One region of the Georgenia sp. AZ-5 genome, then DNA from elsewhere that is predicted to be linked to it. Evidence: riboswitches for the same ligand, from Rfam matches in the RefSeq annotation. Region 1 holds a riboswitch; the other holds the start of a gene.
What was found. Region 1 has a riboswitch for S-adenosylmethionine ahead of ACF0H8_RS15180 (hypothetical protein). Riboswitches for the same ligand answer to the same signal wherever they lie in the genome.
Positions count from the first base shown of each region.

Region 2: linked by a shared signal. The riboswitch ahead of ACF0H8_RS02090 (hypothetical protein) and the one ahead of ACF0H8_RS15180 (hypothetical protein) in region 1 are both predicted to bind S-adenosylmethionine.

Region 1 is NZ_JBINOU010000001.1:3,229,784-3,237,287, forward strand. It holds gene ACF0H8_RS15170 (dihydrofolate reductase family protein) at 1-19, shown strand, start outside; gene ACF0H8_RS15175 (TIGR03557 family F420-dependent LLM class oxidoreductase) at 122-1,120, opposite strand; gene ACF0H8_RS15180 (hypothetical protein) at 1,327-2,370, opposite strand; SAM riboswitch class IV at 2,659-2,784, opposite strand; gene ACF0H8_RS15185 (flavin reductase family protein) at 3,320-3,673, shown strand; gene proB (glutamate 5-kinase) at 3,741-4,877, opposite strand; gene ACF0H8_RS15195 (DUF222 domain-containing protein) at 5,101-6,576, opposite strand; gene ACF0H8_RS15200 (cupin domain-containing protein) at 6,881-7,384, opposite strand.
Region 2 is NZ_JBINOU010000001.1:429,705-437,208, reverse strand. It holds gene ACF0H8_RS02105 (hypothetical protein) at 1-286, opposite strand, end outside; gene ACF0H8_RS02100 (hypothetical protein) at 283-537, opposite strand; gene ACF0H8_RS02095 (hypothetical protein) at 665-1,069, opposite strand; SAM riboswitch class IV at 1,257-1,369, shown strand; gene ACF0H8_RS02090 (hypothetical protein) at 1,386-1,730, shown strand; gene ACF0H8_RS02085 (RtcB family protein) at 1,717-2,889, opposite strand; gene ACF0H8_RS02080 (Fpg/Nei family DNA glycosylase) at 3,078-3,848, shown strand; gene ACF0H8_RS02075 (MSMEG_6728 family protein) at 3,848-4,414, shown strand; gene ACF0H8_RS02070 (DUF4190 domain-containing protein) at 4,457-4,858, opposite strand; gene ACF0H8_RS02065 (MFS transporter) at 5,222-6,634, shown strand; gene ACF0H8_RS02060 (metallophosphoesterase family protein) at 6,734-7,228, opposite strand; gene ACF0H8_RS02055 (hypothetical protein) at 7,340-7,504, opposite strand, start outside.

The DNA of each region.
Region 1 (7,504 bases):
CGACGCCCGGCGACGCTAGACCACCCGGCCGTCCGGAGCGGCGGGTCCGCGCGGCGGGTCCGCGCGGTGGGTCGGCACTGGCCGCGGGCAGCGACGTGCGGCCGGTGGGTCGGACGTGGGCTCAGACCGGTTCGCCGGCCGGGGCGGCGTCCCGCAGCTTCTCGAGCAGCGGCTCGGCCGCCCGGTCCAGGAACTCCTGCTGCTTCTCGTCGCCCACCTGCACCAGCGCGACGTCGGTGAAGCCGGCCTCCCAGAACGCGGAGACGGCCTCGACGATGGCGTCGAGGTCCGGCCCGCACGGGATGGACCCGGCCACGTCCTCGGGCCGGACGAACTGCGTCGCGTCCGCGAACGCCCGCGTCGTCGGCAGGTCCGCGTTGACGTGCCAGCCGCCGCCGAACCAGCGGAACAGGCGGTGCGCCCGCTGGACGGCCGCGTCGGCGTCGGTGTCCCAGCAGATCGGGATCTGCCCGATGGCGCGCGAGGCGGTCAGCCCGGCGTCCGAGCGCGCCGCCGCCCACCGCTCGAGGGTCTTGCGCTGCGGCTGGGTGGCGACGAGGTGGTCGGCCAGGGGGGCGAAGCGGGAGACGGACTGCGGCCCGGAGACGGCCACGCCGATCTCCACCCGGGACTCGGGCAGGTCCCACAGCCGTGCGGAGTCGACGCGGAAGTGGTCGCCCTCGAACGTCAGGTCGTGCCCGTCCAGAAGGTCGCGGATGATGACGAGCGCCTCCTCGAGCATGTCGTGGCGCTCCCCGACCGCGGGCCAGCGGTGACCGGCCACGTGCTCGTTCAGGTTCTCCCCCGCGCCGAGCCCGAGCAGGAACCGCCCGTCGCTGAGCAGCCCCAGCGTGGCGGCCTTCTGGGCGACGACGGCCGGGTGGTACCGCATCGTCGGGCATGTCACGTAGGTCATCAGCTCCACCCGCTCGGTGGCGTGGGCGACGGCCCCCAGCACCGACCAGGCGTAGGGCGAGTGCCCCATCTCCTTCAGCCACGGGAAGAAGTGGTCGGAGGAGACCTCGAAGTCGAACCCCCGCCGCTCCGCCTCGACGGCGTAGTGCACGAGCTCCTTCGGGCCGCTCTGCTCGGTCATCAGGGTGTAGCCGAACCGTGTCATGCGACCCAGGCTGGCACCCCCGGGCGCACCCGGCACCCGGGCCGCGGGCCGACGGCCTCGGCTGCGGACGCCGTCTGCGCGCGCCCCGCCCCTTGCGCCAGCGTGCGGGCGCACACCCACCCTGCGCCAGCGTGCGGGCGCACACCCCACCCTGCGCCAGCGTGCGGGCGCACACCCCACCCTGCGTCAGCGTGCGGTCCGCCCCGCTAGCCGGCGACGGCCACGACCTCGGGTCGGGCGGCCGGCGCCGTCCGGGCGGCGCGCCCGGCGGCACCGCGGGCGGTCGCGGGCGCCGGCGTGCGCGTGGCGGCTGCCTCGGCCGGACGCTCGGCGACGATCCCACGCCGGCGCAGCTCCGGCAGCAGACCCTTGAGGAGTGCCGCGACGTCGGCCGGGACCGACCCGGGCAGGACGACGAAGCCGTCGGCCGCGCCCGCGGTGACCCAGCGGTCGATGGTCCCCGCGACGTCGTCGACCGTGCCGACCGCCTCCAGCGCGCCGGCCCACGAGGCGCCCGGCCCGTCGATGTCGGCGATCAGCGCGGCCCGCTCCCGGGCCGCGGCTCGGTCGGCGGAGATCACGGTGCGCAGGTCGACGAGGACGCGCACGTCCTGGCGCCCGGCGGCGCGTGCCGCGGAGCGCACCGCGTAGCGCAGCTCGCGCGCCCACTCCAGGTCCTGCTCGCGGATGCGGACGACGTCCGCGAAGGCACCGGCGGCCTCGATCTCGGCCTCGGCGGCGACGGGGACCACCACGCGCGGGCGGGGGCCACGGGTGCGGGCCGTGGCGAAGGAGCGCCCCAGGGCCTCGAGGGAGCGGGCGAACCGGTCGCCGTCGCCGCGGTGGGACAGCTCGAGGCCGGCCCAGGAACCCGCGGCCTGCGGGATGTCCTTGAGCTGGCCGACGACGGCGACGAGGTCGGCGTCCTGGGGGACGGCGGCAACCAGGCCGGCGGCGGCGTGCGGGCCGATACGCCGGGCTGCGACGACCGGGTCGAGCCACGCGTCGGGGCGCAGCCGCAGGTCGCTGCGCAGCCGGAACTGCTCGCCCAGGGAGACGAAGCTGACGCCGCCCAGGTGCGCGGCCCGCGTGTAGGAGGCCAGGCGGGCGAGGTCGGCCTTCTCCACGGGCAGGTCGGCGGAGGGCACCTGCGACTCGCAGGTCACGCCCAGGCCGGTGAGGTCGAGACCGAGGAGAGCGCCGGTGGACGTGGGGCGGGTGGAGCGGTCCGGAAGGAAGGAGACAGTCATGGGGATGCACGTCCAAGGGTGTCGTCGCGCGCTGCGCGCGGGAAGCAGGAAGGAATGCCCGACCGCCTGGTCCCGCGCCGCGCCGTGTCACCCGGGCGGGGCGGGGGGAAGGTCAGGGGTGATGCGTCAGCGCGGATCGCGCCGGGGCATCGCGGGGAACGTCCTCAGGCGGACATTCGGCAGCACATGGACATGCACATGGAGCGGCGAGGCGAGAAAGCGTTCTGCCCGGGGCCCGTGTGCGTGTTCATGTCGCGCGTTTTCCTTCGTGCCATGCACCTTGGCGGTGCGTCGTCGTTGCCCCGCCACGTGACGGGACCAGGTTGTCACCCGGGGCACCCCCCGCACGTGGGGGGTTGCCGACCAGCAAGCCGGGGCTTAGCGCACCGTCGGTGCGCACTGGTACTCCAAACCTGGGGCTGACGTTATGGGGCACGCGCGTGAGGCGTCAACCATCCGGGCGGCGCGTCTCACGCAACGGACGGCGGGCGATCGGTGGAAGCGTCCCTGCGCGGCGTCGGCGGATGCGGTCTGGCCGGCCGGGTTCTCGCGATGTGAGAGCGGTCCAGGATCCGCCAGGCTCCGTCTCTGGTGGCGAGACGGGCCCCGACGGCGCAGGCCGCACCCGCGGGGGCCCACCTAGCGTCGGCCCCGTCGAGCCGACCGTGCTTGCCCCGCCCTACCCAGGAGGCCCCATGAGCGCGCAGACGTCCGCCCTCGCCCGGCGTGAGCGCGCCCTGGGGCCCGGCGCCGCGCGGCGCACCCTGGGACCCGCCGCCGGGCAGCATGCCCCCGAGCCGGTGACGGGGCCCGGAGGCATCAGCGCCGCCGACTTCAAGGGCGTCTTCCGCCACCACCCCGCGGGGGTCGCCGTCATCACCCTGCGCTGCCCCGACGGCCCCGTGGGCTTCACCGCGACGTCCGTCATCTCGGTGTCCGCGGCCCGCCCGTGCTGGCGTTCTCCGTGGCCGCCACGTCCTCGGCGCGGCCCGCCATCGAAGCCGTGGCCGCCGTCGTGGTCAACTTCCTCGCCGAGGACCAGCGCGAGACCGCCGCCCGGTTCGCCACCAGCGGCATCGACAGGTTCGCCGTCCGGGACTGGCTGCCGCTGCCGACGGGCGAGCCCGTGCTCGAGGGCACCACCGCCTGGGTGCGCGGGCGCGTCGAGCAGCGGGTACCCGTCGGGGACAGCCTCCTGGTCACCGTCCGCGCCGAGCTCGCGGAGCACGGCCGCCGCCCGGACCCCCTGGTCTACGCCGACCGCGCCTACCACCAGGTGGGCCCGCACACGCGCCTGCCCTGACACGTTCGGCCCCGGCAGCACGGCCGTCGCACCCGCCGCAGCCTGGCCTCGGCGTACCTGGGCAGCCCTAGCGCCGGCGGCGCACGCGCACCTGCGCGAGGTCGTCCCGGTGGACGACGGCGCGCGGGTGCATCTCCCCGTCCTCGACGAGCTGGTGGGTGGACTTGCCCATGATGTCCGGGATCTCCACGGCCCCGTAGGCGCTGAGCCCGCGCGCCACCACCCCGTCGGGCCCGACCAGCTCGACGGCGTCACCGGCCTCGAAGTCGCCGTCGACGCCCACCACCCCGGCGGCCAGGAGTGAGCGCTTGCCGTCCGTCACCGCGCGGGCCGCGCCGGCGTCGAGGTAGATCCGGCCGCGTACCTGCGCCGCGTGCGCCAGCCAGAGCCGGCGGGCGGACTTGCGCTTGCCGGTGGCCGCGAACCAGGTGCCCACCTCCTTCCCGGCCAGCGCGGGCTCGACGTTCTCCGCGGAGGTGAGCACCACGGGGATGCCCGACTGGGTGGCGATGGAGGCGGCGTCGAGCTTGGTGACCATGCCGCCCGTGCCGATGTCGCTGCCCCGGCCGGTCACCTCCACCCCGGCCAGGTCCGCCGGCCCCCGGACCGTGCGGATCAGCTGGGTCCCGGGGCGCGACGGCGGACCGTCGTAGAGGCCGTCGACGTCGGTGAGCAGCACCAGCGCGTCGGCCCGCACCAGGTGGGAGACCAGCGCGGCGAGGCGGTCGTTGTCGCCGAAGCGGATCTCGTCGGTCGCCACCGTGTCGTTCTCGTTGACGATCGGGACGACGCCGAGCGTGAGCAGCCGCTCCAGCGCGCGCTGCGCGTTGGCGTAGTTCGTGCGCCGGATCAGGTCCTCGGCGGTCAGCAGCACCTGCCCCACCCGCTGGCCGTGGTAGGCGAAGGACTCCGTGTACCGCGCCACCAGCAGACCCTGCCCCACGCTCGCCGTCGCCTGCGCCGTCGCAAGGTCCTTCGGCTTGCCGGGCAGCCCCAGCGGCATGATGCCCGCGGCGATAGCACCGGACGACACCAGCACGACCTGCTGGCCGGCGGCGCCCCGCTCGGCGATCACGTGGACGAGGTGGCGCAGGGCGGGCAGGTCCAGCCGGCCGTCCGGCGCGGTCAGGGACGACGAGCCCACCTTGACCACGATCCGCGCGGCGGTGGCGACGCTGCGGCGCTCGGTGAGGGGATGCTTCACACCCGCATCATCCCGCACCCCGTGGCCCACCTGCGCGCACGTCCGGCCGCCGTGGCCCCTGGGACACTCTGGGTTTGTCGGACCCCGCGCGAGGGCGGACGGTCGGCGCCGACCCGGTACCGCACCCGCCGCACATCGGCGCACTGCGACCTCGAGGGAGGCGTGGATGCAGGACCGAGACGCAGGCCAGCACCCGCACGCACCCCCCCGCTGACGTTGCGGATCAGCCGGCCGCGGATCCGACGGTGGATCCGTCTCGCCGTTTGAAGGTCCAGGCGCCGCTGCGGCGCTCGATGCTGATGCCGTGGGCGTGGACGTAGTCGTGGTGGAACCAGCACAACAGGATGCCGAGCCTGAGGTTGGTCGACCCGAACTGCGCCCACCAGTAGAGGCTGTGGTGGATCTCCCCCTCGCCCGGCGGGGCATTGCAGTTCGGGTACTGACATCTCTTGTCCCGGGCGATGATGGCGCGCGTCTGCGCCGCGCTGAACAGGCGCTCCTCGCGCCCGAGGTCCAGGACCTCGGAGTCCGGTCCGAACACCACGCGATGCATCTGGCTGCCGCAGGCCAGCCGTGCCAGCAGCGACGGCGGGAGCGGTGAACCGTCGTCGTAGGTGGCCGGCTCCACCCCGCCCATGGCGGACGCGTCGACATCGGCGCCGATGACCGCCTCCGGGTCCGCTGCCCCGCACGTGCAACCCCGGGTGCCGCGATCCGCCTCCAGCACGGCGGGTCCCGTGGGCCGGTCGCCTCCGGGGAGCCCGGCGAGGTCCGGGTCGAGACCTCGGCCCGGGTTGAGACCGAATGCCGCCCCCCGGTGGGCGACGGTGGGCCGGCAACCGGGCCGGTGGCGCGGCGCGCAGGCCGCGACCAGGCGCTGCAGGGTCTCGAACGGCACCATGACCGCCAGGTGCGGCCGGATCCGGGCGCCGGGCCGCAGCGTGCCGGAGTCGAGCGCGAGCTGGGCCAGGCCCACCAGCGCGTTGGCGCGGCGCTGCGCGGGCGTGCGCTTGTCCGTCCGCGACGGCGTGCCGGTCCGCGCGGCCAGCGCTGTCATGAGCAGCTTCCCGCTGGTCTTCGACAGCCACCCGCCGGGGACGAATCCGTCCGTGGTCTCCGCCAGGTAGAACTCCTCGCGGGCGCCGTCCTCCCGGTACGCCCGGTCCGCGGCGTCCGGGTCGGCCCTCAGGCCCCACTGCTGCACGGCCACGGTGAAGTCCGACGCGTCGAGCCTCTTGGCATGCTGCAGGAGGAAGGCCTCCCCAACGTCCGGGTCACGCAGGCGGTCGCGCCGCACGTCGGTGTCCGCGGCCAGCCGCACCATCGCCTGGGCGTGGTCGACGCTGATCGTGCCGGCGGCCAGCGCCGCCGCGGTCTGGGGCAGATGGTCCCGCATGGCCCGCGCCCGACGGATCTCGCGCGCGGCGCTCGCCTGGTGCTTCCCGGACCGCGCGCGGTACCACGCGGCCATGGACCGAGCGCCGTCCAGGGCCCACATCCCGTCGGCCTCGATGGTCGCCAGCGCCCTCGCGGTCAGCGCCTCGGTCTTGCGGCGCACCTGCTCGAGGCCGTCCAGCGCCTCCACCACCGCCTCTCCCGGCAGCTCGTGCAGATCGACGTCCTGCAGCTCCGTCAGGAGGCGCTGCAGGTCCGCGATCCCGGTGGCCAAGACCGCGGCCGGCGTTGCGCTCGGTGCCATGCCCCCACCTCCCGCCGTCGCCGGTTCTGCGGCAAATGTATCGAACATGCGTTCGACCGGGCAAGAGGAAATCGCCTGTGAATTGAGATTGTGGAAAACCCGGAACATCCTCCTCGGATTTTCACATATGGGTCCTTGTTGCCACCTCGTCCACAGGTAACACAGCCGTGGCCTATGGAAGCCATGACATTTCTGGCGCGCAAATAGCGGCTAACGGCGTTGCAGGCGCCATTCCGGCCCTGCGTTCCCCGACCTGACGCTGAGGTCGCCTTTGCAGAAGGGAGGTCCGACCGGAGTCCGGAGGTCACCCAGGAAAAGGAACGAGCCCGTACCGCTCGACGAGGTCGGGGACGGAGTCGAGGTCCATCCGCAGGCCGTACCGGTCCGCGAGCGCCAGCAGCTTCTGCGGGTCCGGGCCGCCGCCGGTCATCAGCTCCCCGAGCTCACGGAAGTAGCCGACGAACGTGCCGGGCACGACGACGTCGATGAGCCTCGCCGGCGCGTCGGTGGGGTTCCAGAACGCGTGCGGCACACCGCGCGGCTTGGCGACGACGTCACCTGGACCCGCCTCGACGACCTCCTCCCCCACCTGGATGCCGACGAGACCCTCGAGCACCACCGAGTACTCGTCCTCCCGGGTGTGGGTGTGCAGCGGGGCACCCAGGGCCCGGGCCGCCAGCGGGTGCCTCACCAGCGCCAGCACCCCGCCGGTCGCCGCGGCCGGCAGCATCTCGACCACGCCGAGGGGGCCCGTCAGCAGCACCTCCTGCTCGCCGTCCGCGATGAGGCCCGCGAAGGGAACGGTCATCTCAGCCACCTCTCCGGCGGGGGCCGCGCACGGGCGCGGCGGCGGGCGGGGGGCCACGCCGGCTCGCATCATCCTCCCGGGCGGACGCCCGCGGAAGGGCGTTCGGCAACACTTGTCCCG
Region 2 (7,504 bases), 2.8 Mb from region 1:
GCTCCGTGAGGCTCATGACGGCGCCCTCCATTGTCGCGGCCATGAGGCTGATGACGCTTTTCTCGCCCTCGCCGAAGAGCGCCTCGCACGTGGGGTCGCTGAACGTGGCCTCGGCCGGGTCAGTGCTGGGGGCCGGCTCGGACTCGAGCTCCGGAGCGGCCGTGATCTCATCCTCGGCGAGGGTGTCGTCGAGAAGCTCCTGCGCGGCGGCCTGCTCGGCCTCGACCTCCTCGGCGACCTGCATCCCGGCCATCACCACGAAGACGAACACCAGGATGCTGATCACGCCGGCGACGATGGAGACGATGAGGCCGGCCAGCGCCAGCCCCCGGCCGCCTCGCCGCGCTGTTTGACCTGCCGCAACCCGATGGCGGAGAAGATGATCCCGAGCGGCCAGGCGCGGAAGGCACAGATCAGGCCGACGATCGCCATGGTGTTCGTCTTGGCCGAGGCCAGCGGCTGCGCGGGCTGGCCCTGCCGCCGTCCGCCCACGGGATAGGGCGGGGTGGCGTGGTCGTGCTCGGGCTGCTGCGTCACGGAGGCTCCAGGAGGGGGATCGGGGTACGAGGGCCGTACCGTCCGTAATCCATGCCACAGAGCCGGTGCCGCCGCTCGGGGCAGAAGCGTCCGCCGCTCGCCGTCGGGGCGCGGCCCGAGAGCGAGCTCAGCGCCTCGCGTCCTCCTCCTCGTCCTCGTCCTCGTCGTCGAGGTCGAACTCCTCGAAGTCGTCGTCGACGGCCGGGGCGAGCATCTCCTCGTCGACGTCGTCGGCGTCCAGGTCCTCCGCCACCCCCAGCTCGTCACCCTCGAGCACGGCCTGCGCCGCGGGCACGAGCGGACCCCACAGCTCCTCGCCGCCGCGCACCCTCTTCAGCTCCTCGTCCACGTCCTCGACGTCCTCCGCGTAGGGGTGGTCGAACTCGTGGGGCACGAGCAGCAGGATGGTGGCCGGGCCGTCGAACCCGTCCACGACAACCTCCATCCCCGTGACCGGGTCCGTGAGGGTCTCGTCCAGGACTGGGTCGAACGCGTCGTGCATGTCGTCGTTGAGGATGGACAGGTCGGACATTCGGTGCTCCTCCCGCACGCGCTGCAGCCGGCCGCGGCCCCGGCCGGGGCACCACCATCGTCCATCCGCTGCCTCAGCGTCTACGGATTCCGACGTGAAACCGCAGACGATTTTCAGGCTCCTCACGAGCCACGGCGCACCGCCCGTCAGGGTGGGCGTGTCGGAGCCGTCCGCTACCGTGGGAACCGGTCAAGAGGACCAGCGCCACGCCCTCCGGCGAGCTGGTCCGGCAACCGCGCGACGCGCACGGTGCCCCCGGAGGAAGACCCGCCCGTGCCGCCGGCCCGGGAAGAGCGGCAGCACCCGAGGAGCCCACGTGAGCACGTTCCCCTTCCCCGCGCCCTGCACCCCGGCCGACGGCCCCTGCCGCAGCTACCGGCCCCGGCACCTCGTCCACATGATCCAAGCGAAGTACCTGCGGCTGACGCCGGACGGATGGCGCGACGGGATCGTCGGCGAGCTCGGGCCGCGCGGCACCGCGGTCGTGCACTACTTGGCCGGCGGCCGGGTGACCGTGTGGAACCACCACGGCTTCGCCGTCGCCGCCCCCGCCGGCAGCCCGGTGCGGATCCACGAGCGCTACCACGCGCTTCAGTCCGGCCGGGCGGTTCTCTGCGTGCAGGTGCTGGGCCGCGCCGCCGCGCAGGTCACTGTCCCTTGACGTTGACGAGCTGGTGCAGCACGTGGTCGACCGAGACCAGGTCGGCGGCGTCGGCCATGACCGTGCCGATGTCCTTGTAGGCGTCGGGGATCTCGTCGACGAACGCGTCCAGGTCCCGGTACTCGATCCCCGCCATGCGGCGGCGCAGGTCCTCCCGGGTGAAGGCCCGGCGCGCCGCGTTGCGGGAGTAGACCCGGCCGGCGCCGTGCGGGGCTGAGCACAACGACATCTCGTTGCCCTTCCCGGTCACGACGAAGCTGGCCGTGCCCATGGACCCGGGGATGAGACCGGGGACGCCCTCGTGGGCGTCGATGGCGCCCTTGCGTGAGACGAGCACGCGCTCGCCGAAGTGCTCCTCGACGGCCGTGTAGTTGTGGTGAGCGTTGACCCGCGCCAGCCGCTCCGGGGCCACGCCCATGAACCGGCCCAGCTCGTCGAGGGTGCGGTCCATCATCGCCTCGCGGGAGAGCCGGGCGAACTCCTGGGCCCAGTGCAGGTGCGCCATGTAGTCGTGGAACTCGGGGTCCGACTCCTGGAAGTAGGCGAGGTCGCGGTCGGGCAGGTGCACACCACGGCGCCGCGACAGGGTCTGCGCCGCGGTGATGAAGTGCGAGGCCATGCGGTTGCCGACGCCGCGGCTGCCGGAGTGGAGGAACGCCCACACGTGGCCGTCCTCGTCGGCCGAGATCTCGATGAAGTGGTTCCCCCCGCCCAGCGAGCCCAGCTGGAGCTGCCAGTTGCCGGCGAACGTGCCGGGCGCGACGCCGGTTGCCCGGGCGAGCGCGGACAGCTCGTCGACGTACCGCTCGGCGGTGCCGCGGACCCGGGCGTTGTACTTCCCGGGGCTGAGCGGCACGGCCCGCTCGATCCCCGCGCGCAGCGCGCTGAGGCGGCCACGGGCGCGGACGTCGCGCTCGGTGAACTGGGTCCGCACGGCGACCATCCCGCACCCCACGTCGACGCCCACCGCGGCCGGCATGACCGCGCCGCGGGTGGGGATCACCGACCCCACCGTGGCGCCCTTGCCCAGGTGCGCGTCGCTCATCAGCGCCATGTGCGGGTAGATGAACGGCATGGTGGACGCCCGGAGGGCCTGCTGGAGGGTCTGCTCGTCGAGGATGGACGCCCACGAGTACAGCGACTCGGCGATCTGCTCCACGCCCCCAGCATGCGCGGGGCAGCCCTCGGCGGCATGCCGGGTGCGCTCTCCGGGCGCCGTCCAAGGGTGCGGGGTTCGGCACGGGCCGTCCGGGGTGCCGGCCGACCGCCCAGGCCGTACCGTCGGAGTTCTCGCCGCCGGGGCCGGTCCGCGCGGCCGCGCTGCCGGCACGGGGCTGAGGAGGCCGAATGCCCGAGGGCCACACCATCCACCGTCTCGCGCGGTCCCTGGCCGAGCTGGTCGGGCACAGGGTCCGGGCGGCGTCGCCGCAGGGCAGGTTCCCCGCCGACGCGGTGGACGGGGCGAGGGTCGAGGACGTCGACGCCGTCGGCAAGCACCTCCTCATCGACACGGCCGCGGGGCGGACGGTGCACGTGCACCTGGGCATGCGGGGCAAGTGGCTGCGCTTCTCGCCGGTGACCGGGGCGCCGCTGCGCCAGGTCCGCCTCCGGCTGGCCACCCCCGACGTCGCCTGGGACCTGATCGCCCCGAGCCGGTGCGAGCTCCTCACCCTCGGCGACCGGTCCGCGCTGGTCGGGCGGCTCGGCCCCGACCCGCTCCGCCCCGACGCCGAGGCCGCCGAGGCGGCACGGCGCCTGAGGTCCTTCCGGGGCCCGGTGGGCGCCGCGCTGCTCGACCAGGGCGTGATCGCCGGCGTCGGGAACGTCTTCCGGGCCGAGGCCCTGCACGCGTGCCGGATCGCCCCCACGCGCGCGGCCCGGGACCCGTCCGAGGCCGACGCCGGGCGGCTGTGGGCGGTGCTGACCCGCATGATGACCCGAGCCGTCGAGGACGGCCGGATCGTCACCGTGGACGCCGAGGACCGCCTGGCGGTCCCCGAGGACCGGGCCCGCCGCGTCTACAAGCAGGACGCGTGCCGCGACTGCGGCACCCCCGTCGTCACTGCGGAGGTCGGCGGCCGGACGTCCTACTCCTGCCCGCTTTGCCAGCCGTCCTGATGCAGACGTTCCTGCCGTTCAGCGACTTCGAGGCCACCGCGCGCGCCCTCGACACCAAGCGGCTGGGCAAGCAGCGCGTGGAGGTCATCCAGATCGTCCGCGCGCTCACGTGGCCGGGCTACGGCTGGGCGTCGCACCCCGCCGTCCTCATGTGGAAGGGGTACGAGGAGGCGCTCGGGCGCTACGGCCTGGTGATGTGCGACGTCTGGCAGGAGCGCGGGTTCGGTGACACCTGCGCGTCCACCATCGCCACGGACCTGCGCGCGGCTGGCGTGACGTCGATCAGGAGCTACGGCGAGCTCGAGGCCGCGGCGGCCCTGCCGCCGTGGCTCTTCGACCCCGCGCTGACACGGAGCCACCAGTCCGCCCTCGTGCGCAAGGACCCGGGCCGCTACCGGCAGCTCTTCCCCGACGTCCCCGACGACCTCCCCTACTGGTGGCCCGTGCGGTCCCCGGCCGTCGTCGAGCGCGAGCGGCGGCGGAAGGAGAACGCGGCCAGGCGCCAGCAGCGGGTGCTCGAGAAGGTGGCCGCCGACGTCGAGAGGCGCCGACGGCGGCGTGTGTGAACCCCGGGAGCCACCGGGCCGGCGACTCCCGTCGGGCGGCTGTCAGTACCCGGTGCTGCCCGCGATGGCGGCGATGACGATCACCCCGATGAAGAGGACGGCCACGATGGCCATGATCGTGCCGATCCAGCCGAGCACCTTGCCGGCGGTGGCGGGCTTGCCGAGCCGCTCTGACTTGTTCGCCTGCCAGATCGCCAGCGGCCCGAACACGATGGGCAGCACGACGATGCCGAGGATGCCGAAGATGAGCGAGAGCTGCGAGGCCTTGTCGGCGTCGACCGACTGCGTGGAGTAGCCCATCTGCGACGGCGCCGCGCCGTAGCCGTACTGGGGCGGGCCGTACGTGGGCTGCTGGTAGCCCTGCTCGCCGTACGTGGGCTGCTGGTAGCCCTGCTCTTCGGGGCGCGATCCGGAGGGCTCGTTGGTCCAGGGGGTCTGGGACATGGAGGTCACTTTCGTCGAAGGGCCTGCAACGGCCCGGGTACGAACGGGTGGAGGGCAGCGTCACGGCGCACCCTACTGAGGCACCCCGGCGGCCTCGGAGGATTCGGAAGCGTGTCGAACAAAAATCGTGCCGAATGTTCACCGCGCAGACCGGCGTCGTTCTCGCGGAGCGGGCGCGCGCGTGGGTGACGGGCCGGGGGGCGCCGGGCGCGGCCCCGCGAGCACCGCGGGACCTCGCCCGGTGCCCTGGGGGCGCCGTGCTCCTCGCCACATTGTATCAATGCGCGAGATGGGCCCGTCCATAGTGTGGGCTACGGGGTTAGGGTTCCTGCATTCCGCTTCCAGACCAGGAGATGTCTTTTCGTGAGCACGGGTACCACGCCATCGACAGCGGCTACGCAGGAGGCGGGCACCACCGTGCCCCGCAGCCGCATCATCATCGCGAGCCTGGTGGGCACGTCCATCGAGTTCTACGACTTCTACGTCTACGCGACGGCCGCGATCTCGGTCTTCCCACTGCTGTTCTTCCCCGCCACCGACGCGGGGGGCGCGCTGCTGGCCTCCCTGGCCACCTTCGGTGTCGCCTTCGTGGCCCGCCCGGTCGGCTCCATCATCTTCGGGCACTACGGCGACCGCCTCGGGCGCAAGGTCACGCTGCTCGGCTCCCTGCTGGTCATGGGCATCGCGACGGTGCTCATCGGCCTCCTGCCGACGTACGCGCAGATCGGTCTGTGGGCGCCGACGATGCTGGCGATCCTCCGCTTCTGCCAGGGCCTCGGCCTGGGCGGCGAGTGGAGCGGCGCCGCGCTGCTCGCCACCGAGACCGCTGAGAAGGGCAAGCGCGCCCGGGCGGCCATGTGGCCCCAGCTCGGCGCCCCCATCGGCTTCCTCTTCGCCAACGGGTTCTTCCTGCTGCTGACCATCTGGATGGGCCACGACAGCACCGACCCCCAGCACGACGGCGCCTTCCTCACGTGGGGCTGGCGCATCCCGTTCCTGGCGTCGGCCGTCATCGTGGCCCTCGGCCTTTACGTGCGCATCAAGCTCGAGGAGACCCCGGTCTTCGCCCGCGCCGTCGCGCGGGGCGAGAAGGTCAAGACGCCGCTGAAGACGGTCGTGAAGACCAGCTGGCGCCAGCTCATCCAGGGCACCTTCATCATGCTGGCCACCTACACGCTGTTCTACCTCTTCACCACGTGGATCCTCAGCTACGCCATCGGCGCCGAGGCGAACGGCATGCTCGGCATCGGCTACCGGGACTTCCTCGTGCTGCAGCTGATCGCGATCCTGTTCTTCGCCGCGTTCACCCCGGTGTCCGGCGCGCTGGCCGACAAGTACGGCCGCAAGCCGTTCCTCATCGTCGTCACCGCCGCGATCGCGGTCTTCGGTTTCACCTTCAACTTCTTCCTGGCGCCCGAGGTCATGGGCACCGGCGCCGACGCCAACCTGGGCCTGATGCTGGTCTTCCTCATCATCGGCATGATCCTGATGGGCCTGACCTTCGGTGTGCAGAGCGCGATCCTGCCCGAGCTGTTCCCGACCAACGTCCGCTACACCGGCTCGGCGGTCGCGTACAACTTCTCCTCGATCCTCGGTGCGGCGGTGGCCCCGTTCATCGCCGCCTGGCTCGTGCAGAACCACGGCGTGGCCTGGGTCGGCGTGTACCTCGCCTCGATGGCGGTGCTGACGCTGTGCGCGCTGTTCTCGAGCAAGGAGACCCGCGACCTGGACCTGGACACGTTGACGGAGGAGTCCGAGGCTCCCGCCGCCGTCTGACGACGCTCGCCACGGGGGCGCTCCCGCCGGTCGGTGGGAGCGCCCTCGGCGTCTCCGGCGCGGGGCTCGGCGTCTGGCCGCCGCCTTGGCCCGCGCCGGTCAGAGCCGGTGCAGCGTGACGTCGACGCGGCCGTCGCCGAGCTCGGCGGTCATGAAGGTGGGGTGCGGCTGCCGGCGGCGGTCGGTGGGGGAGCCGGGGTTGAGCAGCCGCAGACCCGCCGGGGTGACCGTGTCCCAGGGGATGTGGCTGTGGCCGAACACCAGGACGTCGTCGTCCGGGAAGCGCGCGTCCATGCGGCGTTCCCGGCCCTGGGCGGCGCCGGTCTCGTGCACGACGGCGAGGCGCACGCCCTCGACGGTCGCGCGCGCCACCTCGGGCAGGCGGCGGCGGATCGCGGGGCCGTCGTTGTTCCCCCAGCACGCCAGGAGCCGTCGCGCGCGTGCCCCGAGCTCGTCGACGAGCCGCTCGTCCACCCAGTCCCCGGCGTGCACCACGAGGTCAGCCTCCTCGACGGCGGCCCACACCTCCGCAGGGAGCTCCCGGGCGCGCTTGGGCAGGTGGGTGTCGGCGAGCAGCAGCAGTCGCGCGGTCACCGGGCCGCCGCCGGGTCTGCCGTCTGGCCCGCCCCCGAGGGCCGGGCAGGGGCCCCGGGGAGCTCGAGCGGCACGGTGTCGCCGGAGCCCATAGCGAGGCGGCCGGACGGCCTAGACGCGGGGCCGGTCCTGGCGCGGCGTCTCGTCGCCCTCCTCGCGGTGCAGCGGGTGGTGCCCGTCGTGCTCGGACCGCGACCCGGGGACCGCGTCCGTGCGGCCCGAGCCGGTGTGGCTGCCGCGCGGGGAGGCCGGGTCGTGGTCGGGGTCGAGCGCGTC